Regions from separate parts of the Streptomyces sp. NPDC007346 genome, predicted to be linked through region 3. Evidence: riboswitches for the same ligand, from Rfam matches in the RefSeq annotation. Region 3 holds a riboswitch; each other region holds the start of a gene.

Region 1 (7,115 bases), on a different contig from region 3:
AAGCCGGTCGCCGCGAACAACAAGCTCGACAGCCAGCTGGAGCAGCTCTCCGTCGGGAGCGACGACTTCCGCGAGCGCGCGAGCCGCACCCAGGAGCGCATCGACCTCAAGGAGCGGCAGGCAGCGGAGAAGAAGAAGCGCGAGGAGGAGGCCGCCCGCCGCGAGGCGCTGCGCCCCAAGTTCGTCCTGCCGGTCAACCAGCACGGCCTCAGCGCCTACTACGGCCAGGCGGGGATCAACTGGATGTCCGTGCACACGGGCATCGACTTCCCCGTGTCCTACGGCGCCCCGGTGATGGCCGCGACCGACGGCACCGTACAGACCCGGTGGAACGGCGCCTACGGCAACATGGCGATCGTGACCATGGCCGACGGCACGGAGACCTGGTACTGCCACCTCAGCAGCACCAGGATCCGCTCGGGGCCGGTGAAGGCCGGTGACGTCATCGGATACGCGGGGAACTCGGGCAACTCCACCGGTCCGCACCTGCACTTCGAGGTCCGGCCCGGCGGCGGCGCCTCGGTCGACCCGCTGGCGTGGCTGCGCAGCCACGGCGTCGAGCCGACCTGAGCGAGCGGACCTCCGCCGCACGGACGGACGAGAAGGGGGCGGGACGGCTTCGCGGCCGTCCCGCCCCCTTCTCGCGCTCGTCCGCCTACAGCTTCTCGACCGGTGCGTACCGCAGGAGCAGCTTCTTCGGGCGCTCGTCGCCGAAGTCCACCGTCGCCTTGGCCTGGTCGCCGAACCCCTCGACGGCCGTCACCGTGCCGAGCCCGAACTGGTCGTGCGTGACCCGGTCCCCGGCCACCAGCGTGACCGTCGGCTTCTCCGTACCGCGCCGGGTCGCGAAGCCCGAGGGGCCGGAGCGGGCGCGCGAGGAGGAGAGCGAGGACGCGATGCCCGAGGTGGGCCCGGCCGGGGCGGCCATCGGGCCCTTGCGCTTCCACTCCAGGTGCGCCTCCGGGATCTCCTCCAGGAACCGCGAGGGCGGGTTGTACGAGGGCTGGCCCCAGGCGCTGCGCATGGCGGCCCGGGTCAGATAGAGCCGCTCGCGGGCGCGGGTGATGCCGACGTACGCCAGGCGCCGCTCCTCCTCCAGCTCCTTGGTCTGGCCGAGGGCCCGCATGTGCGGGAAGACGCCGTCCTCCAGGCCGGTGAGGAAGACGACCGGGAACTCCAGCCCCTTCGCCGTGTGCAGGGTCATCAGCGTGATGACGCCGGAGCCGTCCTCGTCCTCGTCGGGGATCTGGTCCGAGTCGGCGACCAGCGCGACCTTCTCCAGGAACTCCGCGAGCGTGCCCGCGCCCTCCTCCTCGGCCCGCTCCTGCTCGAACTCGAGGGCGACGGCCGCCAGTTCCTGGAGGTTCTCCACGCGGGTCTCGTCCTGCGGGTCGGTGGAGGCCTGGAGCTCGGCGAGATAGCCGGTGCGCTCCAGGACGGCTTCCAGCACGACGGCGGGTCCGGCGCCTGACTCGACGATCGTCCGGAGCTCCTCCATCAGCGTGTTGAAACGCTTGACGGCGTTGGAGGAGCGGGCCGCCATGCCGTACGCCTCATCGACGCGGCGCAGGGCCTGCGGGAAGGAGATCTTCTCGCGCATCGACAGGGCGTCGATCATGGCCTCGGCGCGGTCGCCGATGCCGCGCTTGGGCACGTTGAGGATGCGGCGCAGCGGGACGGTGTCCTCGGGGTTGGCCAGGACGCGGAGGTAGGCCAGGACGTCCCGGACCTCCTTGCGCTCGTAGAAGCGCACGCCGCCGACGACCTTGTAGGGCAGGCCGACGCGGATGAAGATCTCTTCGAAGACACGGGACTGGGCGTTGGTCCGGTAGAAGACGGCGACGTCACCGGCCTTCGCGTCACCCGCGTCGGTGAGCCGGTCGATCTCGTCGGCGACGAACTGCGCCTCGTCGTGCTCGGTGTCCGCGACGTATCCGGTGATGCGGGCGCCGCTGCCGGCGTTGGTCCACAGGTTCTTGGGGCGGCGGCTCTCGTTGCGCTCGATGACCGCGTTGGCGGCGGAGAGGATCGTCTGCGTGGAGCGGTAGTTCTGCTCCAGCAGGATCGTCGTCGCGCTCGGGTAGTCCTCCTCGAACTGGAGGATGTTGCGGATGGTCGCGCCCCGGAAGGCGTAGATCGACTGGTCCGCGTCACCGACGACACACAGCTCGGCGGGGGCGTCGGTGGCCTCCGAGGCCGGGCCGACCAGCTCCCGTACCAGCGTGTACTGGGCGTGGTTGGTGTCCTGGTACTCGTCGACCAGGACGTGGCGGAAGCGGCGGCGGTAGTGCTCGGCGACGTCCGGGAAGGCCTGGAGGAGGTGGACCGTCGTCATGATGATGTCGTCGAAGTCCAGGGCGTTGGCCTCGCGCAGGCGGGCCTGGTAGAGCGCGTACGCCTGGGCCAGCGTCTTCTCGAAACCATCCGCAGCCTGCCCGGCGAAGGTCTCCTCGTCGATGAGCTCGTTCTTGAGGTTGGAGACCTTGGCGGTGAAGGACTTCGGCGGGTAGCGCTTGGGGTCCAGGTCGAGATCGCGGCAGACCAGGGCCATCAGCCGCTTGGAGTCGGCGGCGTCGTAGATCGAGAACGACGAGGTGAAGCCGAGCTTCTTCGACTCGCGGCGCAGGATGCGGACGCACGCGCTGTGGAAGGTCATGACCCACATGGCGTTGGCGCGCGGGCCCACCAGCTGCTCGACGCGCTCCTTCATCTCACCGGCGGCCTTGTTGGTGAAGGTGATCGCGAGGATCTGCCCCGGGTGCACCCCGCGCTCGGCCAGCAGGTGGGCGATGCGGTGGGTGAGCACCCGGGTCTTGCCGGAGCCGGCCCCGGCGACGATGAGCAGCGGGGAGCCCGCGTGCACGACGGCGGCGCGCTGCTCGGTGTTGAGCCCGTCGAGCAGCGCCGCGGCGTCGAGGACCGGGCGCGGGTGGCCGTCCCGGTAATACCCGTCCCGGGGCGGCGGGGGCGCGTCGAAGACGCCCTCGAAGAGTCCCTCCGGCACCGCTTCGGGTGCGTGGTCCTCGGGGGGCGGCGGCGGGCCGTCCTCCGCGGGCTGGAGGCCGGTCAGGAAACTGTCGTCAAAGAGGCTGCTCATCGCCATCCGAGTCTAGGCTGCCGCACCGACAACCTTCCGCCGAAGGCCGCGGACGGCCGGGCACACCGGTACGCACGGAGAGCGGACGTCGACGTTCCGTGAAGGAACGCCCGGTCGGAGGGGGTGCGGGGCCCCGGATCCGAGAAGGTCACGAAAATGTATCGGGCATATCGCTCACCCTCCTTCCCAGCGGTGCCGCGGGTTGGCTAGCGTGCTCGGTCAGGTGATCCGTATCTCCCTGAGGCGAACCGCGTCTCACGGTCACCTCTGCCGAATCCGTGCTGCCCACCCAGCGGTCCGGAACCGGGGACCCACACGCAGAACCGGGGTGAATCGGTCCGTACCCTCGTATCCGGACCGTAGGACAGCCTTCCGTTCCGTCCGAACCCGACAGCTAACCCGGTAGGCGGTCCACGGAAGGAGATGCCGGTCTTGGCATCGCATCGCAAGCCGCGCACGAAGGTGCGCACCACCCCCGCCGTCGGGTTCACGACGGCCGCGCTGGCCTCGGTGACGCTGCTCTCCACGCAGAGCGCGACAGCGGCCCCCGCGGAGCCGAAGCCGGCCATCGAGGACGTGCAGAAGAAGGTCGACGAGCTCTACCGGCAGGCGGGCAGCGCGACCCAGCAGTACAACCGCGCCAAGGCCGCCTCCACGGCCCAGCGCACCAAGGTCGACACGCTGCTCTCCGACGTGGCGAAGCGGACCGAGAGGATCAACGAGGCGCGCCGGGAGCTGGGGGCCTTCGCGGCCGCGCAGTACCGCACCGGCGGCATCACCCCCACCGCGACCTTCTTCCTGGCGGACGACCCGCAGGGGTACTTCGACCAGAGCCGGCTGATGAGCCGGGCGACGGAGCGGCAGCAGAAGGCCGTCGACGACTTCCGTACGCAGCAGGCCGCGGCGTCGAAGAAGCGCGCGGAGGCCGTGAAGAGCCTGGAGGCGCTCACCAGGACCCAGGCCACGCTCCGCTCCAGCAAGCAGGACGTGCAGACCAAGCTCACCGAGGCCCGGTCCCTGCTGTCGAGGCTGACCGCCGAGGAGAAGGCGCGGCTGGCGGAGCTGGAGCGCAAGAAGGAGGCCGAGGCCAAGGAGAAGGCGGAGAAGCTGGCCCGCCGCCAGGCCGCCGAGAAGAAGGAGCGCGAGGAGGCCGAGCAGGCCGAACAGAAGGCGCGGGAGGAGGCCGCGAAGGAGTCCGGCTCCGGTTCCGGCAGCGGTACGGGTACGGGGACGAGCCCGGGGGCCGGTACGGGCACGGGCACGGGGACCGGTGCCGACAGCGGCTACGCCACCAAGGCCGAGAAGGTGCTGGCCTTCGCCCGCGCCCAGATCGGCAAGCCGTACGTGTGGGGGGCCTCGGGCCCGGCCTCGTACGACTGCTCGGGGCTGACCCAGGCGGCCTGGCGGGAGGCGGGCGTGACCCTGCCCCGGACCACCTGGGACCAGGTGAAGGTCGGCACCCGGGTCGCCACGTCCGACCTCCAGCCCGGGGACCTCGTCTTCTTCTACGACGACATCAGCCACGTCGGCATCTACAAGGGCGACGGGATGATGATCCACGCCCCGAAGCCGGGGACGAACGTCCGCGAGGAGTCGATCTACTACATGCCGATCTACGGCAGTGTGCGCCCGGCGTAGGACGGACGGCGCACAGCCCCGCGGGGGCTGTGCGCCCGGGGCCGCTCAGCTCCAGAGCGTGGCGATGAAGATGTTGGCGACCGTCAGCCCGCCGACCGCCGCGAACGCGCCCTTCTCCACCTTCTCCTCGTCCCGCTTGACGTAGACCAGGGCGAGGATGACGACGAGGAGCAGCAGCTTCACGCCGATCTTGACGTTGTTCACGGCCTGGTCGTCGGCCTGGTTGAGCCCGACCAGGGCGACGCCGGTGACCAGCATGGTCAGCGCGCCGTGCAGCATGGCCGGGACGAAGCGTGCGGTGCCCGCGCCGATGGCCTTCATCTGCGTCAGGAAGCCGCCCAGCAGGGAGGCGATGCCGATGATGTGCAGGGCGACGAAGACGCCGATGAGTGCGTTCATGGTTCCGGAGCCTAGCCATGGCCGGAGCAGCACCATTCAGTGAGGTAAGCCTTTCCTGGGCCCTTCGCCGGAACGGTGCGCTCTGCGCCCGAACCTGCCGGAATGATCAATTCCGGCTCCACGTCTCCGGTCATCCGGCAACGCCGAACCGTCACATCCGGGCAATAGCTGTCATGGCGACCCTTTTCCCCGTGGCCGGATTAGCGTCCCTGGCGGACCTGTCGGCATCCCCCGGCGGGCAGCCGACAGGAAGGATGCCGCCCTCGTGGCAGCGCACCGGAAATCCGCTCACCGGAAACCCAAGCAGCGCCCGTTCACCGGCCCTGCTGCCCGCACCGCCGCCACCCTGGCGCTCGCCGGGGCCGCCACCGCCACCTCGGCCACCGGGGCCGGCGCCGCACCCGCCGAGCCCGCCCCCACCGCCGCCCAGGTGCGGGCGAAGGTGGACCGGCTCTACCACGACGCCGAGGTCGCCACCGAGAAGTACAACGGGGCGAAGGAGAAGGAGGCGGCCGCCGCGAAGGCGGTCGACACCCTGACCGACGAGGCCGCCCGCCGCACCGAGCGACTCAACACCGCCCGCCACGCGCTCGGTTCGCTGGCCACCGCGCAGTACCGCACCGGCGCCCTCGACCCCGCCGTACAGCTGGCGCTCTCCTCGGACCCCGACAGCTACCTGGAACGCGCCGCCCACCTCGACCGGGCGGGCGACCGGCAGACGAGCCTGCTCAGCTCCGTCCGGCGCCAGCTCTCCGGCATCGCCCGGGTCAAGGCGCGCGCCGACCGGGAGACCGAGGCGCTCGCCGCCCGCCGGGCCGAGCTGCGCGAACACCGCACCGCGATCCACACCAAGCTGGCCGACGCCCGCGCGCTCCTGGCCACCCTCACCGCCGACGAGCGCGCCGCGTACGAACGCTCGGCCGACGCCCGCCACGGCGGCGGCCCCGCCCACGCCGACCGCTCGGCCCCCCGCACCCCGGCCGCCGCCCCCAACTCCCGCGCGGCTCGGGCGGTCTCCTTCGCGCACGGGGCGATCGGCAAGCCGTACGTCTGGGGCGCGACCGGCCCGAACGCCTTCGACTGCTCCGGGCTGACCCAGGCGGCGTGGCAGGCGGCGGGCGTCAGCCTGCCCCGCACCACCTACACCCAGATCAACGCCGGACAGCGGGTCTCCCGCTCCGAACTGGCCCCCGGCGACCTGGTGTTCTTCTACTCCGGGATCAGCCACGTCGGCCTCTACATCGGCGGCGGCCAGATGATCCACGCCCCGCGCCCCGGAGCGCCGGTGCGCATCGCTCCCGTCGATCAGATGCCTTTCGCCGGAGCGACCCGGGTGGCATAGTCCCCGGCGGCGACCACCTCCCGCCGAAGGAGCCCCCCATGTCGATGGCGAACGCCGTCCAGGACTACGCCCGCACGCTCACGCTGCGCTCCCCCGCCCACTACCGGGTGGGCCCGTTCACCGTCCGGTACAACCCGGGATGGGAGCTGAAGTACGCCAACTACGCCATCCCCGACCGGGGAGCGGAGCCCACGGCGGACGACGTGGCGGCCCTGGTCGAGGCGTTCCGTAAGCGGGAGCGGCTGCCGCGCCTGGAGTTCCTGCCCGCCTGGGCCCCGGCCGTCGAACCGGCCCTGCTGGCCGCCGGTTTCACCGTGGAGAACCGGGCCCCGCTGCTGGCCTGCGGCCCCGAGGACCTGCGTACGCCGAAGCCGGTGGACGGTCTTCGCGTCACGGTGCCGAACACCGAAGCGGAGTTCACCGACGCCGCCCGCGTCCAGCACCACGGCTTCGGCGGCGAGGGCGAACCCGAGCCGGCAACGACCGAGTGGCTGCGCGCCTCGGCCACCGGTGACGGGGTCGCCGCACTGGCGGTCCTCGACGGCGCCCCGGCCGGGGCGGGTGGCTGCTCGCTCGCGGTCGACGGCCTCAGCGAACTGGCCGGCCTCGCCGTCGCCGCCCCCTTCCGCCGCCGGGGCG
Region 2 (7,115 bases), on a different contig from region 3:
TGCCGATCCGCTACTTCGACTTCCTCGGCCGGCTGCTCCACTTCGACCTCGGTATGACCGTCCCACCGAGCCAGCCCGTGATCGACCGGATCACCGCGGCGTTTCCGCTCACCCTCCAACTGACCTTCCTCGGGCTCCTCCTGGCGGTCACCCTCGCCGTCGTCGGCGGTGTCCTGGGCGCGATGTACCGCGACCGCTGGCCCGACCAGCTCTTCCGTGTGCTGTCCATGGCCGGGGTCGCCATCCCGTCCTTCTGGCTCGGGGTCCTGCTCATCCAGCAGTTCGCGCTGAACACCCGGATCTTCCCGACCGGCGGGTACACCAACCCGGCCGACTCGTTCGGCGGCTGGCTCACCACCATGGCCCTGCCCGCCATCTCGCTCGCCGTGCCCGTCGCCGCGTCGCTCGCCCGTCTCGTACGGACCTCGATGGTCGCCGAACTCGACCGCGACTACGTCCGTACCGCCCAGGGCAACGGTCTGCCGGTCTTCCTGGTGATCCGCTCGGTGCTGCGCAACGCGCTCGTCACCCCGCTCACCGTGCTCGGCGTCAAGGTCGGCTACCTGCTCAGCGGGGCCGTCGTCATCGAGGCGATCTTCGACCTGCCGGGCATGGGCAAGCTCATCCTCGAAGGTGTCACCGGCGGCGACGTCGCCCTGGTCCAAGGCACCGTACTGACCATCGCCATCGCCTTCCTGGTGGTCAACGTCATCGTCGACCTGCTCTACCTGCTGGTCAACCCGCGCATCAGGACGGTGTGACATGTTCGCCACGGGCACTCTGGCCAAGAAGCTCTCCCGACCGGGCATCGCCTTCCGCGCCCTCCCGGTCACCTCGCGCATCGCCCTCGGCGTACTGATCGTCGTCGTCCTCGGTGCCGTACTCGCCCCCCTCCTCACCCAGGACCCCCTGACCACCGGCACCCCGGTCCAGTCCCCGAGCGGCGACCACTGGTTCGGCACCGACCGCGCCGGGCGCGACGTCTTCGCCCGCGTGGTGCACGGATCGCGCTACTCGCTGGTCATCGGCCTCGGCGCGACCGCCGTCGCCCTGGTCGCCGGAGCCGTCCTCGGATCGCTCGCCGCCACCTCGCGCAAGCTCGGCGACGAGTCCGTCATGCGCACGCTCGACGTCGTGATGTCGTTCCCGCCGATCGCCCTCGCGGCCGTCCTGGTCGCCGTCTTCGGCACCAGCGTCCCGGTGATCATCTTCACCATCGCCTTCGTGTACACCCCCTCGCTCGCCCGCGTCGTACGGGCCAACGTGCTCGCGCAGTACGGCGAGGACTACGTGGCCGCCGAGAAGGTCATCGGCGCCCGGCGCGGCTACATCGTGCTCCGCCACGTCGCCGTCAACTGCATGGCGCCGGTCATGGTGTTCGCCACCGTCATGGTCGCCGAGGCGATCATCTTCGAGGCCAGCCTCTCCTTCATCGGGGCCGGTGTGCAGGACCCCGACCCCAGCTGGGGCAGCGTCCTCGCCTACGGCCGGCAGATCCTTCTGGCCGGAGGATGGTGGGCCACGTTCTTCCCCGGCCTGGCCCTCCTGATCACCGTCCTCGCGCTCAACATCCTCTCCGAGGGCCTCACCGACGCCTCGGCCGCACCCAGGAGCGCCCGCGCCTTCGCCGCCACCACCACGGCTCCCGACCCGGTCGAGGCCGCCGCCACCGTCGACATCGACGCCGCCCTCGCCAAGCTCGCCCGGCACATCGACGTGACCGGGCCCGCCGTCACACCGGTGCCCGCGGACGCCGACGAACTCCTCGTCGTCCGCGACCTGGCCATCCGCTTCCCCGACCGCTACGGCGAGATCCCCGTCGTCGACCGGCTCACCTTCACCGTCCACGAGGGCGAGACCCTCGGCCTGGTCGGCGAGTCCGGCTGCGGCAAGTCCATCACCAGCCTCGCCGTCATGGGCCTCCTCGCCCGCAACGCGGAGGTCAGCGGCGAGATCCTCTACCGCGGGCGGGACCTGCTGAAGCTCCCGCCCAAGGAGCGCCGCGCCCTGATGGGCCCCGAGATCGCCATGGTCTACCAGGACGCGCTCTCCTCCCTCAACCCCTCCGTACTCGTCGGCACCCAGCTGAAGCAGCTGACCTCGCGCGGCGGTACGAAGACCCCCGCCGAACTCCTCGAACTCGTCGGCCTCTCCCCCGAACGCACCCTGCGCAGCTACCCGCACGAACTCTCCGGGGGACAGCGCCAGCGGGTCCTGATCGCCATGGCCCTCTCCCGCAGCCCGCGCCTGCTGATCGCCGACGAGCCGACCACCGCCCTCGACGTCACCGTCCAGGCCCAGGTCGTCGAACTCCTCATCAGGCTCCGCGACGAGCTCGGTTTCGCCATGGTGCTGGTCAGCCACGACCTCGCCCTGGTCGGCGACCTCTCGCACCGGGTCGCCGTGATGTACGCGGGCCGTCTCGCGGAGGTCGGCGACATCCGGTCCGTCCTCACCGACCCCACCCACCACTACAGCCGTGGCCTCCTCGGCTCCGTCGTCTCCCTGGAGGCCGGCGCCGACCGGCTCCACCAGATCCGCGGGGTCGTCCCCGCGCCCCAGGGCTTCGGCGCGGGCTGCCGCTTCGCCGGCCGCTGCGGCGCCGCCACGGACATCTGCCGCACGACCACCCCCCTGCTCACCGTGCGCGGCACGGCGCAGGACCACGGCTACGCCTGCCATCACCCGGCCGGTGCCCTCGCCGAGAAGCTGGAAAGGAGCGCCCTGTGATCAGGCTCGACGGCGTCCACGTACGCCACAAGGCGCGCAGCGGCGGCATATTCAGCCGCGATGCCGTACACGCGCTCACCGACGCCACCCTGGAGGTCAGGCGCGGTGAGATCGTGGGACTGGTGGGTGAGTCCGGCTGCGGCAAGTCCACCCTCGCCCGCGTGCTGACCGGACTCCAGAAGCCCACCGAGGGCGAGGTCCTCTTCCACGGGCGCGACCTGTGGGACATGACGGGCGCCGAGCGGCGCAAGGACTTCGGCTCGGCGGTCGGCGTGGTCTTCCAGGACCCCTCCACCGCGCTCAACCCCCGCCTCCCGGTCCGCCAGATCCTGCGCGATCCGCTGGACGTGCACCGGCGCGGCACACGCGAGGCCCGCGAGGCCCGCGTCGAGGAGCTGCTCGACCTGGTCGGACTGCCCGGCCACACCCTCGCCGCGCTGCCCGGACAGCTCTCCGGCGGCCAGCGCCAGCGCGTCGCCATCGCGCGCGCCCTGGCCCTCGAACCGGAGCTGATCGTCGCCGACGAACCGACCTCCGCGCTCGACGTCTCCGTACGCGCCCAGGTGCTCAACCTCCTCGTCGACCTGCGCGAACGCCTGGGCCTGGGCATGGTGTTCATCTCCCACGACATCCAGACCGTGCGCTACCTCGCCGACCGCATCGCCGTCCTCTACCTCGGCCGCATCGTCGAGGAGGGCCGGGCCGCCGACGTGGCGGGCTCCCCCCGCCACCCGTACACCGAGGCGCTGCTCTCCGCCACCCCCAGCCTGCTGGAGGCGACGGACCGCATCGTGCTCACCGGCCCGGTGCCCTCCGCCACCAACCCGCCGCCCGGCTGCCCCTTCAGCACCCGCTGCTGGAAGGCCGACGCGGAGTGCGCCACGGTCTTCCCCGCCGAGACCTTCGGGCCCGACGAGCACCGCTGGCACTGCGTCCACCCCCAGAGCCCCGCCTCCCCCGCCGGGAAGCGGACCCCCGTAACGCCCGCAAGGAGCACCGCATGACCGCCCCCACCCCCTCCTACTCCGGAGTGATCCCGCCCGTCGTCACCCCGCTCACCGCGGACGGCGAGCTCGACCGCATCTCGCTGGAGCGGGTCGTCGGCCATCTCCTCGAAGCCGGTGTCAGCGGCCTCTTCGCCCTCGGCAGCTCCGGCGAGACCGCCTATCTGACGCCCTCGCAGCAGGACGAGGTGATCAAGGTGATCACCTCGGCCTCCGCGGGCCAGGTGCCCGTCCTCGTCGGCGCCATCGAGACCACCACCAACCGGGCGATCGAGCGGGCCCGCGCCGCGGCGGCCCTCGGTGCCGACGCGGTCGTGGCCACCGCGCCCTTCTACACGCGCACCCACGCCACCGAGATCGACCGCCACTTCCGGGACATCGCCGCGGCCGTGGAGCTGCCGCTCCTGGCGTACGACGTGCCGGTCTGCGTGCACAGCAAGCTGGACCCGGAACTCCTGCTGCCGCTCGCGGCGGACGGGGTGCTCGCGGGGGTCAAGGACTCCAGCGGGGACGACGGCTCCTTCCGCCGGCTGGTCATCGGGGCCCGCGACCTGTCCGGGTTCTCCGTCCTGACCGGCCATGAGCTGGTGGTCGACGCGATGATGCTGAGCGGCGCCGACGGTTCCGTACCCGGCCTGGGCAACGTGGACCCGCACGGCTACGTGCGGCTGCACGAGGCCGCCGTACGCGGTGACTGGGCCGCCGCCAGGGCCGAACAGGACCGGCTCGTCGGCCTGTTCGACATCGTCCGTGCGGCCCGTCCCGGCACGGCTTCGGCCACGGCCGCGGGCCTCGGCGCGTTCAAGACGGCCCTGATGCTGCGCGGGATCATCGACACCAATGTGATGAGCCCGCCGATGCGCCGACTGGACGAGGCGGAGACGGCGTCGGTCGCCGCGTGCCTGGAGCTCGCGGGCCTCTCCCTGGCCCGCTGAGGCCACGAGCGTCGGGCGGGCCGGGTCGCCCTGCCGCCGGACCGGGACCGAGCCGCTCCACGCGCCCGGAGCGCATTACGGGAGCGGGCCGGTCACCACGCCGTGCGACACGCCCGGTCCGGCGATCGGTTTTCCTCGCTCGTTCGGCGTAGGAGATCACCCGCGCGAGCGACGGCCCAACTTGCGTTCCGCGCGTGGGCCGTACTCGAAATGCGCCCTTTCGTCGCTGGTACGAGGGTGTGCGCCCGGCTCGTCGGCGGGCGCGAATGCGCTCTGTCCACCCGAACGGGTCAGTGGTGAGGAGACTCACAAATCGCCGTTTCAACTCGGAAATCCGGCACTTGGTGAGTCAAGATCCCTGGGACGACAAGCCCCCGCCACCGCGGCGGGGCGGTCCGGGTGGACGCCGAGTCCTGCCGCCTCCCGGATGACTGGTCGACAGGAGTGGATCGGCAGGAGTGGAGGACCCGAGTACAACGGGCCGACCGGGAGACCGGGAAGCCCTCGGGGTGAAGCCGCTCCACGCGGCCGGGCAACTTCGCCAGCCCGAACCCGACAGGTCATCCTTCACAGGCGGCTGACGAAGGGTTGCGCATGTCTGCGCAGGTTCATGTCCCGTCTCTGCTCACCCGGGTCGGTACGGCTTCCGTACTCACCCTTGCCGTTACCTCCTCGATGCTGGCGCCAGGCCTGGTCAACGACGCCGAGGCCGCCACCCATTCGGCGAAGGCGCTGAAGGTCGCCGCGTCGAAGAAGGGGGCTCCTTACAAGTACGGGGCCGCCGGCCCCAGCCGTTTCGACTGTTCCGGGCTGACTCTCTACTCGTTCAAGAAGGCCGGGAAGAAGCTTCCCCGCACGGCACAGCAGCAGTACAACAAGACCACCCGTATCACCGCGTCGAAGCGGAAACCCGGCGACCTGGTCTTCTTCCATTCCGGGCGCAGCGTCTACCACGTGGGCATCTACGCCGGGTCCGGGAAGATCTGGCACTCCCCCAAAACAGGGGACGTGGTACGACTGGCGAAAATCTGGTCCAAGAGCGTCTGGTACGGACGGGTCCGCTGACCCACCGACCGGACGCTCTTCCCTTGCGGGCGGCAGGGACGGCCGGGACGGTACGGGCGGCGCTTCCCGCCCCGGTCCGGTGAGCGCCGCGCCGCCGCCGCCCGCGTACCGCTCAGGCGGTACGCGGGTGGCGCGGCCACCGGCGCCGGCCGGTCCACGAACCGGGGCTGTCCCGTCCCCGGACCGGGCCGCCTCCTCCTGGACCGGCCGGTCCCCGAGCCGCGCGGTCAGCCCTGGGTGGGTGCGGCCCAGGGCAGCGTGATCCAGACCGTCTTGCCGCCCTCGGCCGTCGGGACGACCGTGAGCCGCCCGCCGTACTCCTTGGCCAGCGACCGGATGATCATCAGGCCCCGCCCGTTGTCCTGCCGTACGGCGGCGGGCAGCCGTTGAGGCCACCGGGGGTGACTGTCCGTCACGCCCAGGCGTAGGACCTCGTCGCGTTCGAGACGCAGTTCCACGGTGAAGGTGGGTGACTGGCCGAAGGTGTGCTGGACCGCGTTGGTGGCGAGTTCGGAGATGATCAGCCGGATGGTGTCGGCCAGCTCCGTGTCCTCCGAGAGGCCCCATTCGGCCAAGGTCCTGGCCACATGTCTACGGGCCGAGGAGACCGAGGCCGGATCGCTCGGCAGGGTGACGGTTGCTTCCTGATGGTCTGCCATGGCGACGCCGTCCCTTTCGCGCCCCGGCCGACCGGCAGTCGGCCAGGATGGTGCTTCGCGCCAGACTGCCACTGTTGAAGCTCGCTGTAACGACGTTCGACCAAGATATGCATATATCTGTCGCTCGAAGCGGTGAATTCGGGTCCCACACAACCCGGACGAAGGGCACACTGGCCCCTCTGCGGGCCCGAACCTTGCGGTGCGTATCGGACCCGTCCCGTTCCGTTCCGCACAGCGCGAGGAGACCCGGATGCTGCACGGCCCCGTCGTCCGACGACGGAAGCTCGGCGAGGAGTTACGGAGTCTGCGGCACGCCTCCGGACTGACCAGCCGGGACGCGGCGCGCCTGCTGGGCTGGCACCAGTCGAAGGTGAGCCGCATCGAGACCGGCGCCAGCGGGGTCAGCCCCGGTGACGTGACGCGCCTGCTCGACACCTACGCGGTGCGCGACACACAGCTGCGCGCCCTGCTCGAAGTGCTCGCCGGGTCGGCGGGCGGCGGGGGCGCGGGGTGGTGGCACGCCTACCGGGGGCTGATCCCGCCCCAGTACCGCGACTTCATCAGCCTGGAGTCCCAGGCCGACACCGTGCGGAGCCTGGAGACCTCGGTGGTGCCGGGGCTGCTCCAGACCGCCGGCTACGCGCGGGCGGTGACCCGCGCCTCGCTGGACGGCCTGCCCGCGGACCATCTGGACTCGCTGGTCGAGGTGCGGCTGACCCGTC
Region 3 (7,115 bases):
GAGACCATGCCCACCCACCAGGTGGAGCTGGCTCTCTGGCTGGAGGCCGACCGCATGGGCTCCCTCCTCGCCGCGCTCGACGAGGAGTCCATGGAGAACCAGCGCGACGTCGTCAAGAACGAACGGCGCCAGCGTTACGACAACGTGCCCTACGGCACCGCGTTCGAGAAGCTGACCGCCCTCGCCTACCCCGAGGGCCACCCGTACCACCACACCCCGATCGGCTCCATGGCCGACCTGGACGCGGCGACGCTGGAGGACGCCCGCGCGTTCTTCCGTACGTACTACGCGCCCAACAACGCCGTGCTCTCGATCGTCGGGGACATCGACCCCGAGCAGACCCTCGCCTGGGTCGAGAAGTACTTCGGCTCCATCCCGTCCCACGACGGCAAGCAGCCGCCGCGCGACGGCACGCTGCCCGAGATCATCGGCGAGCAGCTGCGCGAGGTGGTCCACGAGGAGGTCCCGGCGCGTGCGCTGATGGCCGCCTACCGCCTCCCGCACGACGGGACCCGCGCCTGCGACGCGGCCGACCTGGCGCTGACCGTGCTCGGCGGCGGCGAGTCCTCGCGCCTGCACAACCGCCTGGTGCGCCGCGACCGTACGGCGGTGGCGGCCGGTTTCGGGCTGCTGCGGCTGGCCGGGGCGCCCTCGCTGGGCTGGCTGGACGTGAAGACCTCCGGCGGTGTCGAGGTGGAGACGATCGAGGCCGCGGTCGACGAGGAGCTGGCCCGGTTCGCCGCCGAGGGACCCACCCCGGAGGAGATGGAGCGGGCCCAGGCCCAGTTGGAGCGCGAGTGGCTGGACCGCCTGGGGACGGTCGCGGGCCGCGCCGACGAACTGTGCCGCTACGCGGTCCTGTTCGGCGACCCGCAGCTCGCCCTGAGCGCCGTGGGGCGCGTCCTGGACATCACCGCGCAGGAGGTGCGTGAGGCGGCACAGGCGGCCCTGCGCCCCGACAACCGGGCGGTGCTGGTCTACGAGCCCGTCGAGCCGGCCGAGGACGCCGACGAGGCCACCGACGTGCCCGAGGGGGCGGACAAGTGAGCGACGCCGCCGTGACTGGAGTAGCCATGGAGTACCACCCGCAGCCGACCCCGGGCACCGCCCGGCCGTGGGCGTTCCCCGCGCCCGAGCGCGGCTCCCTGCCCAACGGGCTGACCGTGCTGCGCTGCCACCGCCCCGGCCAGCAGGTCGTCGCCGTGGAGATCTTCCTGGACGCGCCGCTGGACGCCGAGCCCGAGGGCCTGGACGGCGTGGCCACGATCATGTCGCGCGCGCTCTCCGAGGGCACCGACAAGCACAGCGCGGAGGAGTTCGCCGCCGAGCTGGAGCGGTGCGGCGCCACCCTGGACGCGCACGCCGACCACCCCGGCGTCCGGGTCTCCCTGGAGGTCCCGGCCTCCCGCCTGGCCAAGGCGCTCGGCCTGGTCGCCGAGGCCCTGCGCGCCCCGGCCTTCGCCGAGAGCGAGATCGAGCGGCTCGTCGGCAACCGCCTGGACGAGATCCCGCACGAGCAGGCCAACCCCTCCCGGCGCGCCGCCAAGCAGCTCTCCAAGGAGCTCTTCCCGGCCACCGCCCGGATGTCGCGCCCGCGTCTGGGCACCGAGGAGACCGTGCGGCGGATCGACGCCGCCGCCGTGCGGGCCTTCTTCGACGCCCACATCCGCCCGGCCACCGCGACGGCCGTGATCGTCGGCGACCTCACAGGCATCGACCTGGACGCCCTGCTCGCCGACACCCTCGGCGACTGGTCGGGCGACGCGGGCCAATCCCGCCCGGTCCCGCCGATCACCGCCGACGACACCGGCCGGGTGGTCATCGTGGACCGGCCCGGCGCGGTCCAGACCCAGCTGCTCATCGGCCGCATCGGCGCCGACCGGCACGAGCGCGTATGGCCCGCGCAGGTGCTCGGCACGTACTGCCTGGGCGGCACGCTCACCTCCCGGCTGGACCGGGTGCTGCGCGAGGAGAAGGGCTACACCTACGGCGTACGGGCCTTCGCCCAGGTCATGCGCTCGACCGGCCCCGACTCCGGCGGCGCGGCGATGCTCGCCATCAGCGGTTCGGTGGACACCGAGTCCACCGGACCGGCGCTGGAGGACCTCTGGAAGGTCCTGCGGACGCTGGCGGCCGAAGGGCTGACCGACGCCGAGCGCGAGACGGCCGTGCAGAACCTGGTGGGCGTCGCCCCGCTGAAGTTCGAGACGGCGGCCTCGGTCGCGAGCACACTGGCCGACCAGGTCGAGCAGAACCTGCCCGACGACTACCAGGCCCAGCTGTACGCCCGCCTCGCCGAGACGGGCACCGTGGAGGCGACCGCGGCCGTGGTCAACGCCTTCCCGGTGGACCGGCTGGTCACGGTCCTGGTGGGGGACGCGGGGCAGATCGCGGAGCCGGTGAAGGCGCTCGGCATCGGAGAGGTGACCGTCGTCAGCGGCTGACGCGCCGTCGGCACACGCGGACACCTCGGCACACCGGGACACCTCGGCATACCGAGGCAAAGGACCCTGGCGGACAACTGCCCGCCAGGGTCCTCCCCTTTTGTCCACTTGATCCCCACCTCACCGTCTTGGTGGTTTAACTCCCTTTCCGTCCTGTGGGATGCGCGACATATCGCCCTGTCCGTTTGGTGATGGGAAGTCGCCCCGCCTAGCGTCGGCCCGGCTGTCCGTCACCCGTATGCCGCGTCCGCGGCGCCGGGCAGCCATCGCCGAGTCCCCGTCAGGCGCGAGCCTGGGGAGCCGGGGACCCACGCAGTCCCTGGGGTGAATCGGAGACCCGTGCCGTCAACCGGCGCGGGAACCCGTAGGAGACCTTCCTGCTCCGAACCCGTCAGCTAACCCGGTAGGCGAGAAGGAAGGAAAGGATCAGCCCCTCCATGGCGTTCACCCGTGCCACCGGGAAGCACCGTGCCCCCAGCCGCCTGACGCGCCGCCGTGCCCAGGCCGCCGGCGTCGCGGCCCTGGCCACCACCGGAGTCCTCGGCTCCCTGGCCTCCCCGGCCGTCGCAGCGGAGGCCGAGGCCCCCCAGGCCGCCGAGACCGCGCTCACCCAGGCCATCACCCTCGACGCCACGCTCGCCGAGCAGATCGAGGCCCAGGCCCGGGTGCAGCACCAGCAGGCCGAAGCCGTCGCGAAGGCGAAGGCGAAGGCGGCCGCCGAGGCCAAGGCCAGGGCCGCGAAGGCCAAGGCCAAGGCCAAGGCGGAGGCGGAGGCCCGGCGCAAGGCCGAGGCCCGCGCCGAGGAGGTCCGCGAGGAGAAGGCCAGGGCCGCCCGCGCCGCCGAGCGCGCCCGCCTGAACGCCTTCCACCTCCCGGTCGCCGGCTCGTACGTCTCCACCGGCTACAAGTCGAGCGGTGCGCTCTGGTCCTCCGGCAGCCACTCCGGCGTGGACTTCCACGCAGCCTCCGGCAGCTCCGTCGTCGCGGTCGGCGCCGGTACGGTCGTCGAGGCCGGCTGGGGCGGCGCGTACGGCAACAACATCGTGCTCCGGATGACGGACGGCACGTACACCCAGTACGGCCACCTCTCCTCGATCGCCGTCTCCGTCGGCCAGAGCGTCACCTCCGGCCAGCGGATCGGCCTCTCCGGCTCCACCGGCAACTCCACCGGCCCGCACCTCCACTTCGAGGCCCGGACCACCCCGGCGTACGGCTCGGACCTGGACCCGGTCGCCTATCTGCGCTCGCACGGCCTGAACGTCTGACCCGGCCTCGCGCCCCTCGCCACCCGAAGGCCCCGGTTTCCCGCCGGGGCCTTCGGCGATGCGCCGGAAAACCCCCGTACCGGGCCTCTTCGCCTCCGCCCCGGCCAGAAGATATCCATCAATTCCGGCCTGCCGTCGGAAAGGGCGGCGGATTGCAATAGAGTCACGGAACAGGCGTCGGCCGGCCGCGTTTCGCGGGGATTGAGGCGGAGGTTCGGACATGCGCATTCCCGCGCATTCGGTATGCACGGCAATCCGTGACGACATCGTCTCCGGTGTCTACGAGCGCGGCAGCCGCCTCACCGAGGAGCTGCTGGCGCGGCGGTACGGGGTCTCCCGCGTCCCGGTGCGCGAGGCGCTGCGCACCCTGGAGTCCGAGGGGTTCGTCGTCACCCGCAGGCACGCCGGGGCCTGTGTCGCCGAGCCCACCGAGCAGGAGGCCGCCGACCTGCTGGAGGTGCGGATGCTCCTGGAGCCGCTCGGCGCGGCACGGGCGGCCCAGCGCCGCACGGAGGCCCACCTCAAGGTGTTGCGCGGCCTGGTCAGGCTGGGCCAGGAGCGGGCTCGCCGGGGCGAGGGGGAGGATCTGCGGTCGCTGGGCGGCTGGTTCCACGAGACCCTCGCCCAGGCCTCCGGCAGCCCCGGCCTCATCGCCCTGCTCACCCAGCTCAGGTACAAGGCCGCCTGGATGTACGCCGTCGAGCAGCCGGCCCGGCCGGTCGACTCCTGGGCCGAGCACGGGGCCATCGTGGACGCGGTGGCGCGCGGCGACGCGGAGCGGGCCAGGGCGCTGACCGCCCACCACGCGGAGCGGACCGCCGGGGCCCACCGGCTGCGCCGCCCCGCCCGGCGCGAGGCGCCGCAGCGCCGGGTGAGTTCTTCGCAACATGGCGTAAACATCACGGGTGTCCGCCATTAACAAGGACGCCGTATAAAAAGGGAAGCAATTGCCGATGGCTTTGTTCGCGCTGCCCGGACAATTACTGAGTGCCCGATGTTCCGGCGTCCGGAACAACGAAAGAGCCGTGATTCCCCCGGCCAGGGGAACCACGGCTCACGTCCGTCGCCGTTGTACGGTCTCGGGCTCGTCAGACGGTCTCGGGAAGCTCTTCGAGTCCCTCGGCGACCAGCTTCGCCAGACGGTCCAGGGCGGCCTCGGCGTTGTCCGCGTCGGAGGCGAGCACGATCTCCTCGCCGCCCTGCGCGCCCAGGCCCAGCACCGCGAGCATCGAGGCGGCGTTGACCGGGTTGCCGTCGGCCTTGGCGATCGTCACCGGGACGCCGGAGGCCGTGGCGGCACGGACGAAGATGGAAGCGGGGCGGGCGTGCAGGCCCTCGGCCCAACCGACGTTTACGCGGCGCTCAGCCATGGTTCTGCCCTTCACATATCAACGGTTGTCTAGACCAGTCTCTCATGCGGTGCGCAATGCTGTGCCCGGCCTTCCCTCCGGCCGGCCTCGTCCGGGTCGTCCTCAGACTGCCCCGGCACCGACCCCTCCGCTACCGGGACGGCGGCCGTAGGCTGGGCCCATGGAGCCCACGCCGGAGCTGAGTCCGCATCACGCGTACCCCGACCACTGGGAAGCGGACGTGGTGCTGCGCGATGGTGGCACCGCGCGCATCAGGCCGATCACCACGGACGACGCCGAGCGGCTGGTCAGCTTCTACGAGCAGGTCTCCGACGAGTCGAAGTACTACCGGTTCTTCGCGCCGTACCCCCGCCTCTCCGACCGGGACGTGCACCGCTTCACCCATCACGACTACGTCGACCGGGTGGGGCTGGCCGTCACGATCGGCGGCGAGTTCATCGGGACCGTACGCTACGACCGCATCGACGGACAGGGCAGGCCCGCCTCCGCCCCCGCCGACGAGGCCGAGGTCGCCTTCCTCGTCCAGGACGCCCACCAGGGCCGCGGCGTCGCCTCGGCGCTGCTCGAACACATCGCCGCCGTCGCCCGCGAGCGCGGTATCCGGCGCTTCGCCGCCGAGGTGCTCCCCGCCAACAACAAAATGATCAAGGTGTTCCGGCACGCGGGCTACACCCAGCAGCGCAGCTTCGAGGACGGCTCCGTCCACCTCACGCTCGACCTCGAACCCACGGAGAAGTCCCTCGCCGTGCAGCGCGGCCGTGAGCAGCGCGCCGAGGCCCGCTCGGTCCAGCGCCTCCTGGCCCCCGGCTCCGTCGCGGTGATCGGCACCGGCCGCACGCCCGGGGGAGTGGGCCGCACGGTCCTGCGCAACCTCCTCGGCGCCGGCTTCACGGGCCGTACCTACGCCGTGAACCGCGCCTTCGACGAGGGCCTCGCAACCCTGGACGGGGTCCCCGCCCACCGCTCGCTCGGCGAGATCGACGAGCGGATCGACCTCGCCGTCATCGCGGTCCCCGCCCACCGGGTCCCCGAGGCCGTCGCCGACTGCGGCGAGCACGGGGTCCAGGGCCTGGTCGTCCTCTCCGCCGGCTACGCCGAGCGGGGCTCCGCCGGCCGCGAGCTCCAGCGCGAACTGGTCCGCCAGGCCCGCTCGTACGGCATGCGGATCATCGGCCCCAACGCCTTCGGCATCATCAACACCGCCGAGTCCGTCCGGCTGAACGCCTCCCTCGCCCCCGAGTCGCCCGCCCGTGGCCGGATCGGCCTGTTCACCCAGTCCGGCGCGATCGGCATCGCCCTCCTCTCCGGCCTCCACCGGCGCGGCGCCGGCCTGTCCTCGTTCATCTCGGCGGGCAACCGGGCCGACGTCTCCGGCAACGACTTCCTCCAGTTCTCGTTCGAGGACCCGGACACCGACGTCGCCCTCCTCTACCTCGAGTCGCTCGGCAACCCCCGCAAGTTCACCCGCCTCGCCCGCCGCACCGCCGCCGTGAAGCCCGTCGTCGTGGTCAAGGGCGCCCGGCACAGCGGCACCAACCCGCCCGGCCACGCCGTCCCGGTCAGCCGCATCCCCGACGCCACCGTCTCCGCCCTGATGCGGCAGGCGGGCGTCATCCGGGTCGACACGGTGACCGAGATGGTCGACGCCGGGCTGCTCCTGGCCGACCAGCCGCTCCCGGCCGGCCCCCGGGTCGCCATCCTCGGCAACTCCGAGTCCCTCGGCCTCCTCACGTACGACGCCTGCCTGGCCGAGGGGCTCCGCCCGCGCCCGCCGCGCGACCTCACCACGGCCGCCTCCCCGCAGGACTTCCGGGACGCGCTGGCCGAGGCGCTCGCCGACGGGACCTGCGACGCCGTGATCGTCACCGCCATCCCGTGGGTGGGGGAGGACGGCGAGGCCGAGACCGGCGACGGCGAGGTGCTGGCCGCCGCCCTGCGCGGAGCCGCGGCCGGCGGACCGGCCAAGCCCGTCGCCGTCGTCCACGTGGAGATCGGCGGCCTCGCGGAGGCCCTGGCCGCCGCCAGCAGCACCGCCG
Region 4 (7,115 bases), on a different contig from region 3:
AACTCGGCAACTACCAGGCGCCGTGGATCACCCAGGTCACCGAGTTCGCCCCGCAGGACCCGCAGGCGGGCGCCTGACCTCGTGCCTGAGCCGGTCGCCCGAGGTGGGCGCCCGACCTTGCGCCTGAGCCGGTCGCCCGAGCCGGGTGCCTGAGCAGGCCGCCGGAGCCGGTCGCCCGAGCCGGGCAGGGGCCGGGCATCGGGGCCCGGGGGCCGGGTAGGTTCGCGGGGTGAACGCTGAAGCCCCCGGCACTCCCACTGCCGCCCCCGGCGACCCCGGCCGTATCGTCCTGCTCACCGCCAGCCACCGGGTCGCGCCCGGACTGCTGTCCTGGCCGGCCTGGCAGACGCTGCACGCCGCCGACCGGGTCCTGTCCGCCGACCCGGACCACCCGCAACTGCCCTACCTGCGCGAGGCGGGCGTCCGCGTCGAGCACGCGGCGCCCACCGCCGACGAACTGGTCGCCGCCTGCGCCGGCGGCCGGAGCGTCGTCGTCCTGGTCGGCGGCGAGGGCGACAGCCGCCTGACCGACGGCCTGGCCCGGCTCGGCGGCTCGGGCCGGGTCGCCATGCCGGACCTGGAGCTGCTCCCCGGCTCGTACGACCTGCCCGGCGCCCGCCTCCTGGACCTGGTGCAGGTCATGGACCGGATCCGCCGCGAGTGCCCCTGGACCTCGCGGCGGACGCACAGGAGCCTCGCCAAGTACGCCATCGAGGAGGCGTACGAACTGGTCGAGGCGATCGAGGACGGCGACCGGGACGAGCTGCGCGAGGAGCTGGGCGACGTCCTGCTCCAGGTCGCCCTCCACGCCCGCATCGCGGAGGACGATCCCGAGGAGCCGTTCGCCATCGACGACGTGGCGGGCGGCCTCGTCGAGAAGCTGATCCACCGCCACCCGCACGTCTTCGGCGACGAGAGCGCCGAGACCCCGGAGGACGTCCACGCGCACTGGCTGCGCACGAAGGCCATCGAGAAGCAGCGCACGTCGGTCACCGAGGGCGTCCCCCTGGGCCAGCCCGCCCTGGCCCTCGCCGCGAAGCTCGGCAGCCGAGCCCGTACGGCCCAACTCGGCGTCCCCCTCCCCACCGGCGACACCATCGGCTACCAGCTCCTCGCCCTCGCCGTGGCCGCCGAGGCGAACGGCACCGACCCGGAGGCCGCCCTGCGCGCGGCGGCCCGGGTGTACAGGGACGCGATCGTGGCGGCGGAGGGCGGGGCGGGTCAGTACGGTGACACGGTGACCTGAGGGGTCGTACGAAGGGGTGGGGGACGGGCATGGACGCCGAACGGGAAGCGCCGAACGGTATGGCGGCCGACGTGGGCAACTCCGCCTCGGACGGCGTCTTCCACGCGCCCGTGGTCCAGGCGGGGTCCGTGAGCGGGGGCGTGCACACCTACTACGCGCAGCCGCCGTACGCCTCCCTTCCGCCGGTCTCCGAGTGGCCGCGGCTGGACACGGCCGACCCGATCGCGCTGGGGGTGCGCCGCACCCGGCGGCTGCCCGGAGAGACACCGCTGCCGCCGTACGTGGAGCGGGACTGCGACCGGGAGCTGGGCGCCCGGGTCCGTGAGGCGAGGCTGGAGGGCGGGCTCGTGGTGGTGACGGGCGCGCCGCTCTCCGGCAAGACCCGGACGGCGTGGGTCGCCCTGTCCGCCAACCTGCCGGGCACGACACGGGTCTTCGCCCCGGCGCCCGGGACGGATCTGCGGGGGCTTCCGGCGCTGTTACGCACAGGGCGCGAGGAGGACCGCGTCCTGTGGCTGGACGACCTGGAGGGCCACCTGGGGGAGCAGGGGATGACCCCGACGGTCCTGGCGGGCCTCGCCCAGCTGGGTGTCCCCGTGGTCGCCACGATGGAGGACCAGGCGTACGACGCCCGCCGCTTCGGGGGGTCGGCACGCGTGGGGGTGCTGAGCGGGGCGCGGCCGGTCGAGTTGCGGCGGGTGTGGAGCGCGGGCGAGATCTGGCGCCTGGGAGGGCAGACCGAGGAACCGCGCCTGCGGGAGGCCCTGCTCGGGCACGGGCGGCGTAGCGTGCCCGAATATCTCGCGGTCGGTCCCGAACTCATCGAGGAGTGGCGGCGTGCGCGTCGGCCGGACGCCCACCCGCGCGGTCACCTGCTGGTGCGGGCGGCGATCGACCTCGTCCGGTGCGGAGTGCCCATGGCGGACATCCTCAGCGATGCCCTTCTGCGGGCCCAGGCGCTGTATCCGCAACAGCTGGCGGCAGCTGAGGCCGAGTCGGCCGAGGACGGATTCGCCTGGGCCGTCGGTATCCGGCACGGAGCGACGGGGCTTCTGGCTCCTGGGCGGCACAAGGGCACCTTGGCCGTGCACGGTTCGCTCGTGGCGGATATGGAGAGCCGAGGGAACAGCCCGTCCGTCCCGCTCGGCATGTGGCTGTTCGCGCTCCATCTGTCACCGGACTCACATGAGTCCATGCAGAGAAGGGCGATCGCCTGGAGGGCCTCCCAGGCCCTGGGGCCTCAGGCCGAGGGCAACCCGGAGATTCTGACGCTGCTCGGCCGCATCCATGCCGAGGCCGGGAACTCCGCCGCCGCGGAGCTCTCGTACCGCAAGGCGGCGGAGGCGGGCGACACCGAAGCGGCGGTCACCCTGGCGGAGCTGCTGGTCTCGCGCGACGCGGAGGCCGAGGCCCTCCCGTACCTGGAGCGGGCCGCCGAAGCCGACAGCGCACGGGGGCAGTACCAGCTGGGGATGCTGCTGGCCGCCCAGGCGCGGAACTGGTTCTCCCGAGCCGCGCAGAAGGGGCACTCCGCCGCGGCACAGGCGCTCCCCGCACTGCGTGAGGTCACCGACCCCCCGCCCGATAACGTCAAGGCGTGAACGACAGCCCCGCCTGCCCCCACTCCGCAGCCCCCGAAGACGCCCCCGAACTCTTCACCTGGGAGTTCGCCACCGACCCCTACCCCGCCTACGCCTGGCTCCGCGAGCACAGCCCCGTGCACCGCACCGCGCTGCCCAGCGGGGTCGAGGCCTGGCTCGTGACCCGGTACGGGGACGCCAAGCAGGCGCTCGCCGACGCGCGGCTCTCCAAGAACCCGGCCAACCACGCGGGGTCCGCGGCGGCCAAGGGGAAGACGGGGATCCCGGGGGAGCGCAAGGCCGAGCTGATGACGCATCTGCTCAACATCGACCCGCCGGACCACACCCGGCTGCGCCGGCTCGTCTCCAAGGCGTTCACCCCGCGCCGGGTCGCGGAGTTCGCGCCCCGCGTGCAGGAGCTGACGGACCGGCTCATCGACCGCTTCATCGAGGACGGGGAGGCGGACCTGATCCACGACTTCGCCTTCCCGCTCCCCATCTACGCCATCTGCGACCTGCTCGGCGTCCCGCGCGAGGACCAGGACGACTTCCGGGACTGGGCGGGCATGATGATCCGCCACGGCGGCGGGCCGCGCGGCGGGGTGGCCCGGTCGGTGAAGAAGATGCGCGGCTATCTCGCCGAACTCATCCACCGCAAGAGGGAGAATCCGGGCGACGACCTGATCTCCGGGCTGATCCGGGCCAGTGACCACGGCGAGCACCTCACGGAGAACGAGGCCGCGGCGATGGCCTTCATCCTGCTGTTCGCCGGGTTCGAGACGACGGTCAACCTCATCGGGAACGGTACGTACGCCCTGCTGCGCCACCCGGAACAGCGCGCCCGGCTGGAGGAGTCCCTCGCGGCGGGGGAGAGCGCGCTGCTGGCCACCGGCATCGAGGAACTGCTCCGGTTCGACGGCCCGGTGGAGCTCGCGACCTGGCGGTACGCCACCGAGGCGCTGACCCTCGGCGGGCAGGAGATCGCGGCCGGGGACCCGGTCCTGGTGGTGCTGGCGGCGGCGGACCGGGATCCGGACAGGTTCGCCGATCCGGACGCGCTCGACCTCTCACGGAGTGACAATCAGCACCTCGGCTACGGCCACGGCATCCACTACTGCCTGGGAGCGCCCCTGGCCCGGCTGGAGGGCCAGGCCGCGGTCGCGACACTGCTCAGGCGCCTCCCTGGCCTGCGGCTTGCGGCGGAACCGGCCGATTTGCGCTGGCGCGGCGGGCTCATCATGCGCGGACTGCGCACGCTGCCGGTGGAGTTCGAGCCGGGACGACGGCTCGACGAAGGTGACACGCTGTCACCTCTGTGACTTTCACGTGATCTGCGCTGCACCGACTTGTGACATGCGTTCGAGTCCCGCTAGGTTCACGGTTCGACGCGTCGGCCACCGTTCACCGTTGGCCCGGCCGTCACTTGCTCAACAGCATGCTCGTGAGCTTCAGGCTCCTCAGTTCCTGCTTGTCAGTCGCACGGAAGGCAAACCCCATGGGCTCCGCGAACGGCAGACACCGCCGCCCTCGTCAGGCACCCGCCATCGTCGTCGCCGCAGGCGTGACCGGATCGGCCATCGCCATTCCGCTCCTCGGCGCGGCAGGCGCACACGCGGCCGACGCCACCACCTGGGACCGGGTCGCGGAGTGCGAGAGCGGCGGCATGTGGAGCGCCGACCTCGGCAACGGCTACTACGGCGGGCTCCAGTTCTCGCAGGAGACCTGGTCGGCGTATGGCGGCACCGCCTACGCGGAGCGGGCCGACCTCGCCAGCCGTTCGCAGCAGATAGCCGTCGCCGAGAAGGTCCTGGGCGACAAGGGCCCGCAGGCGTGGCCGAGCTGCGCCGTCATCTCGGGCCTCGCGGTGGACGGCGGCCTGCCCGGCGTCGACCCCGGCACGACCCCCTCCGCCGACCCCACCCAGGACCCGACGACCGCCCCGGCGGACGAAGCGGATGAAACGGGTGAAGCGGAAGGTTCCGGCAAGGCGGGCTCGACCGACAAGGCGGGTAAGGGAAGCAACGCGGACAAGGGCGGCGAGGCCGGTAGGTCCGGCGAGGCCGGCACGGGTGGCAAGGGCGGCGGCGACACGCCCGACTCCTCGCCCCGGCCGTCCGCACCGCCCACCGCCGGAAAGACCGGCACTCCCGGCGCCCCTGACGCCTCGCAGCCCTCCACGACCGCCCCCGGCGCCTCGCAGGGCGCCGACCGCACCGGAGGCAAGCACCGGGGCGCTCCGGCGCCGGAGGAGGCCGGAGCGGTGGGCCAGGAGAACGGCCCCCGTGAGTCCGGCCGGCACGCCTCGCGGGGCGAGGGCGACGCGCGGGACGGCGGCGCGGTCGTCGACGGCGGCTACACCGTGCAGCCCGGGGACAGCCTCTGGGCGATTGCTGACGCACAGGAACTTCCCCAGGGCTGGACCGGCCTGTACGAGGCCAACAAGGACCTCCTGGGGCCCGACCCGGACCTGATCCTGCCCGGACAGAGCCTGGATCTGGGGCTGGAGCAGGCCGACCAGGAGGGTGCCGGGCAGGGCGCCGAGGAGCCTGCCGCCAACTGATCCAATTCGGGAAAACACCCCGAAATCGCGGGTAGTTCAGAGGCCTATGTCCACTTATGTGTAAGTGAGACATGGGTCTCTTTGCTGCAACTGGCGTGTCGCGTCCGCCTGGTCGGCGCAGATCCCCTCCGACCTGCAAAAACGATCCGTCAGGGTGAGCAAGTAAGCGCCAATTGGCCCAGTATGTCCGTCTTTGAATGTCGAGGTTGCCTGTGTTTACGGTCGGAACCGCTCGCACCGCGGGCCCCGTCGACCGTCACGCCGAATCCTGCCGTCGGTCGAAGGGAACAGACGCGTAAAGCGCCGTAGGCAGGAGCGGGGGACCCAGGTAGGCCGCCGGGTCCGCACGGCCCCTTCGAAGGACGGGGACGTACGGGACCGGCTTGGGGTGAAGTCGTGCGCAAGGCCGCGCGACCGGGCAACTCATCAGCCCGAACCCGACAGCTCACCTCGTAGGCGTCGGTGAGGAGATCCGTTCCATGCTGCTGAACAGCAAGGGCAAGCACCGCCGCCCCTCGAAGACCGTCCGTTTCGCCACCCTGGCGGGTATCACCGGTGCCGCCGTCGCCGTCCCGCTGATGGGCGCGACCAACGCTTCCGCCGCCTCCGTCGCCACCTGGGACGCCGTCGCCCAGTGCGAGTCCGGCGGCAACTGGTCCATCAACACCGGCAACGGCTACTACGGCGGGCTGCAGTTCTCGCAGTCGAGCTGGGCCGCCGCCGGCGGTACGCAGTACGCCTCCCGTGCCGACCTGGCCTCCAAGGACCAGCAGATCGCCACCGCCGAGAAGCTCCTCGCCATGCAGGGCCCGGGTGCCTGGGCCTGCGCCGGCGCGGGCGGCCTCACCAACGACGGTGTGGACCCGGGCGTGAACACCGGCTCCGGCCAGTCGCAGAGCAAGCCCCAGCAGGCGCAGCCCGAGCGCAAGGCCGAGCAGCCCACCACGCGCAGCGAGCAGCGCACCGCCCCGGCCGCCCCCAAGGCCGAGAGCTCCAAGAAGACCGTCACCACCCCGACCGGTGAGAAGGTCCAGAAGGGCGACGGCGAGTACAAGGTCAAGCCCGGCGACACCCTGAGCAAGATCGCTCAGAAGGAAGGCGTCAAGGGCGGCTGGAGCAAGCTCTTCAAGCTCAACGACGACATCGTCAAGGACGCGGACCTGATCTTCCCGGGTCAGCAGCTCCACCTGAAGTAACAGCCGTCCCTCCTTCCCGGAGGGCCTCTCCTCCCCGGAGGGAGGGGGTCCGGCGGCACCCTCCCTCGCACGGCTCCCCGGCCCGGCGCGCTCTCCCCCCGTGCGCGCCGGGCCGGGGTCTTTCGTTCACCTCTTGTCGGCAACGTGGCGCCATCACTTGTTACCGGCCAGTAGATTTCTAGAGATTCGTCCCGTGATGCGGGCTCTTGGGTCCTTTTTCGTCCCAGGAGACGGGCGGTCGGCCGACTGACGCGGCCGGGCCGGTTAGGCTCGTGTCGCAAGGCCACAGTGACCCTGCACCATCAGCGTCATATCCCAGAAGGAGATGCCTCGTGCCGTCCATCGACGTCGTCGTAGCCAGGGAAATCCTCGACTCCCGGGGTAACCCCACGGTCGAGGTCGAGGTTGGCCTCGACGACGGCAGCACGGGCCGTGCTGCCGTACCGTCCGGCGCCTCCACCGGCGCGTTCGAGGCCGTTGAGCTTCGCGACGGTGACCCCAACCGCTACCAGGGCAAGGGCGTCGAGAAGGCC

What was found. Region 3 has a riboswitch for cyclic di-AMP ahead of AB0917_RS30850 (M23 family metallopeptidase). Riboswitches for the same ligand answer to the same signal wherever they lie in the genome.
Positions count from the first base shown of each region.
Region 1: it holds a riboswitch for cyclic di-AMP, as region 3 does, so the genes downstream of both, AB0917_RS13470 (NlpC/P60 family protein) here and AB0917_RS30850 (M23 family metallopeptidase) in region 3, are expected to answer to the same signal.
Region 2: it holds a riboswitch for cyclic di-AMP, as region 3 does, so the genes downstream of both, AB0917_RS29340 (C40 family peptidase) here and AB0917_RS30850 (M23 family metallopeptidase) in region 3, are expected to answer to the same signal.
Region 4: it holds a riboswitch for cyclic di-AMP, as region 3 does, so the genes downstream of both, AB0917_RS03795 (transglycosylase family protein) here and AB0917_RS30850 (M23 family metallopeptidase) in region 3, are expected to answer to the same signal.

Region 1 is NZ_JBEYKR010000040.1:27,201-34,315, reverse strand. It holds gene AB0917_RS13480 (peptidoglycan DD-metalloendopeptidase family protein) at 1-570, shown strand, start outside; gene pcrA (DNA helicase PcrA) at 656-3,097, opposite strand; cyclic di-AMP (ydaO/yuaA leader) riboswitch at 3,356-3,522, shown strand; gene AB0917_RS13470 (NlpC/P60 family protein) at 3,521-4,735, shown strand; gene AB0917_RS13465 (hypothetical protein) at 4,781-5,134, opposite strand; gene AB0917_RS13460 (C40 family peptidase) at 5,400-6,476, shown strand; gene AB0917_RS13455 (GNAT family N-acetyltransferase) at 6,515-7,115, shown strand, end outside.
Region 2 is NZ_JBEYKR010000159.1:4,017-11,131, forward strand. It holds gene AB0917_RS29320 (ABC transporter permease) at 1-761, shown strand, start outside; gene AB0917_RS29325 (dipeptide/oligopeptide/nickel ABC transporter permease/ATP-binding protein) at 763-2,730, shown strand; gene AB0917_RS29330 (ABC transporter ATP-binding protein) at 2,727-3,734, shown strand; gene AB0917_RS29335 (dihydrodipicolinate synthase family protein) at 3,731-4,669, shown strand; cyclic di-AMP (ydaO/yuaA leader) riboswitch at 5,074-5,260, shown strand; gene AB0917_RS29340 (C40 family peptidase) at 5,264-5,734, shown strand; gene AB0917_RS29345 (ATP-binding protein) at 5,962-6,393, opposite strand; gene AB0917_RS29350 (helix-turn-helix transcriptional regulator) at 6,644-7,115, shown strand, end outside.
Region 3 is NZ_JBEYKR010000184.1:4,355-11,469, reverse strand. It holds gene AB0917_RS30860 (pitrilysin family protein) at 1-1,047, shown strand, start outside; gene AB0917_RS30855 (pitrilysin family protein) at 1,074-2,444, shown strand; cyclic di-AMP (ydaO/yuaA leader) riboswitch at 2,702-2,868, shown strand; gene AB0917_RS30850 (M23 family metallopeptidase) at 2,882-3,709, shown strand; gene AB0917_RS30845 (GntR family transcriptional regulator) at 3,930-4,628, shown strand; gene AB0917_RS30840 (HPr family phosphocarrier protein) at 4,798-5,079, opposite strand; gene AB0917_RS30835 (GNAT family N-acetyltransferase) at 5,240-7,115, shown strand, end outside.
Region 4 is NZ_JBEYKR010000006.1:101,903-109,017, forward strand. It holds gene AB0917_RS03770 (SurA N-terminal domain-containing protein) at 1-77, shown strand, start outside; gene AB0917_RS03775 (nucleoside triphosphate pyrophosphohydrolase) at 230-1,246, shown strand; gene AB0917_RS03780 (tetratricopeptide repeat protein) at 1,276-2,847, shown strand; gene AB0917_RS03785 (cytochrome P450) at 2,844-4,145, shown strand; gene AB0917_RS03790 (transglycosylase family protein) at 4,322-5,386, shown strand; cyclic di-AMP (ydaO/yuaA leader) riboswitch at 5,678-5,860, shown strand; gene AB0917_RS03795 (transglycosylase family protein) at 5,866-6,582, shown strand; gene eno (phosphopyruvate hydratase) at 6,915-7,115, shown strand, end outside.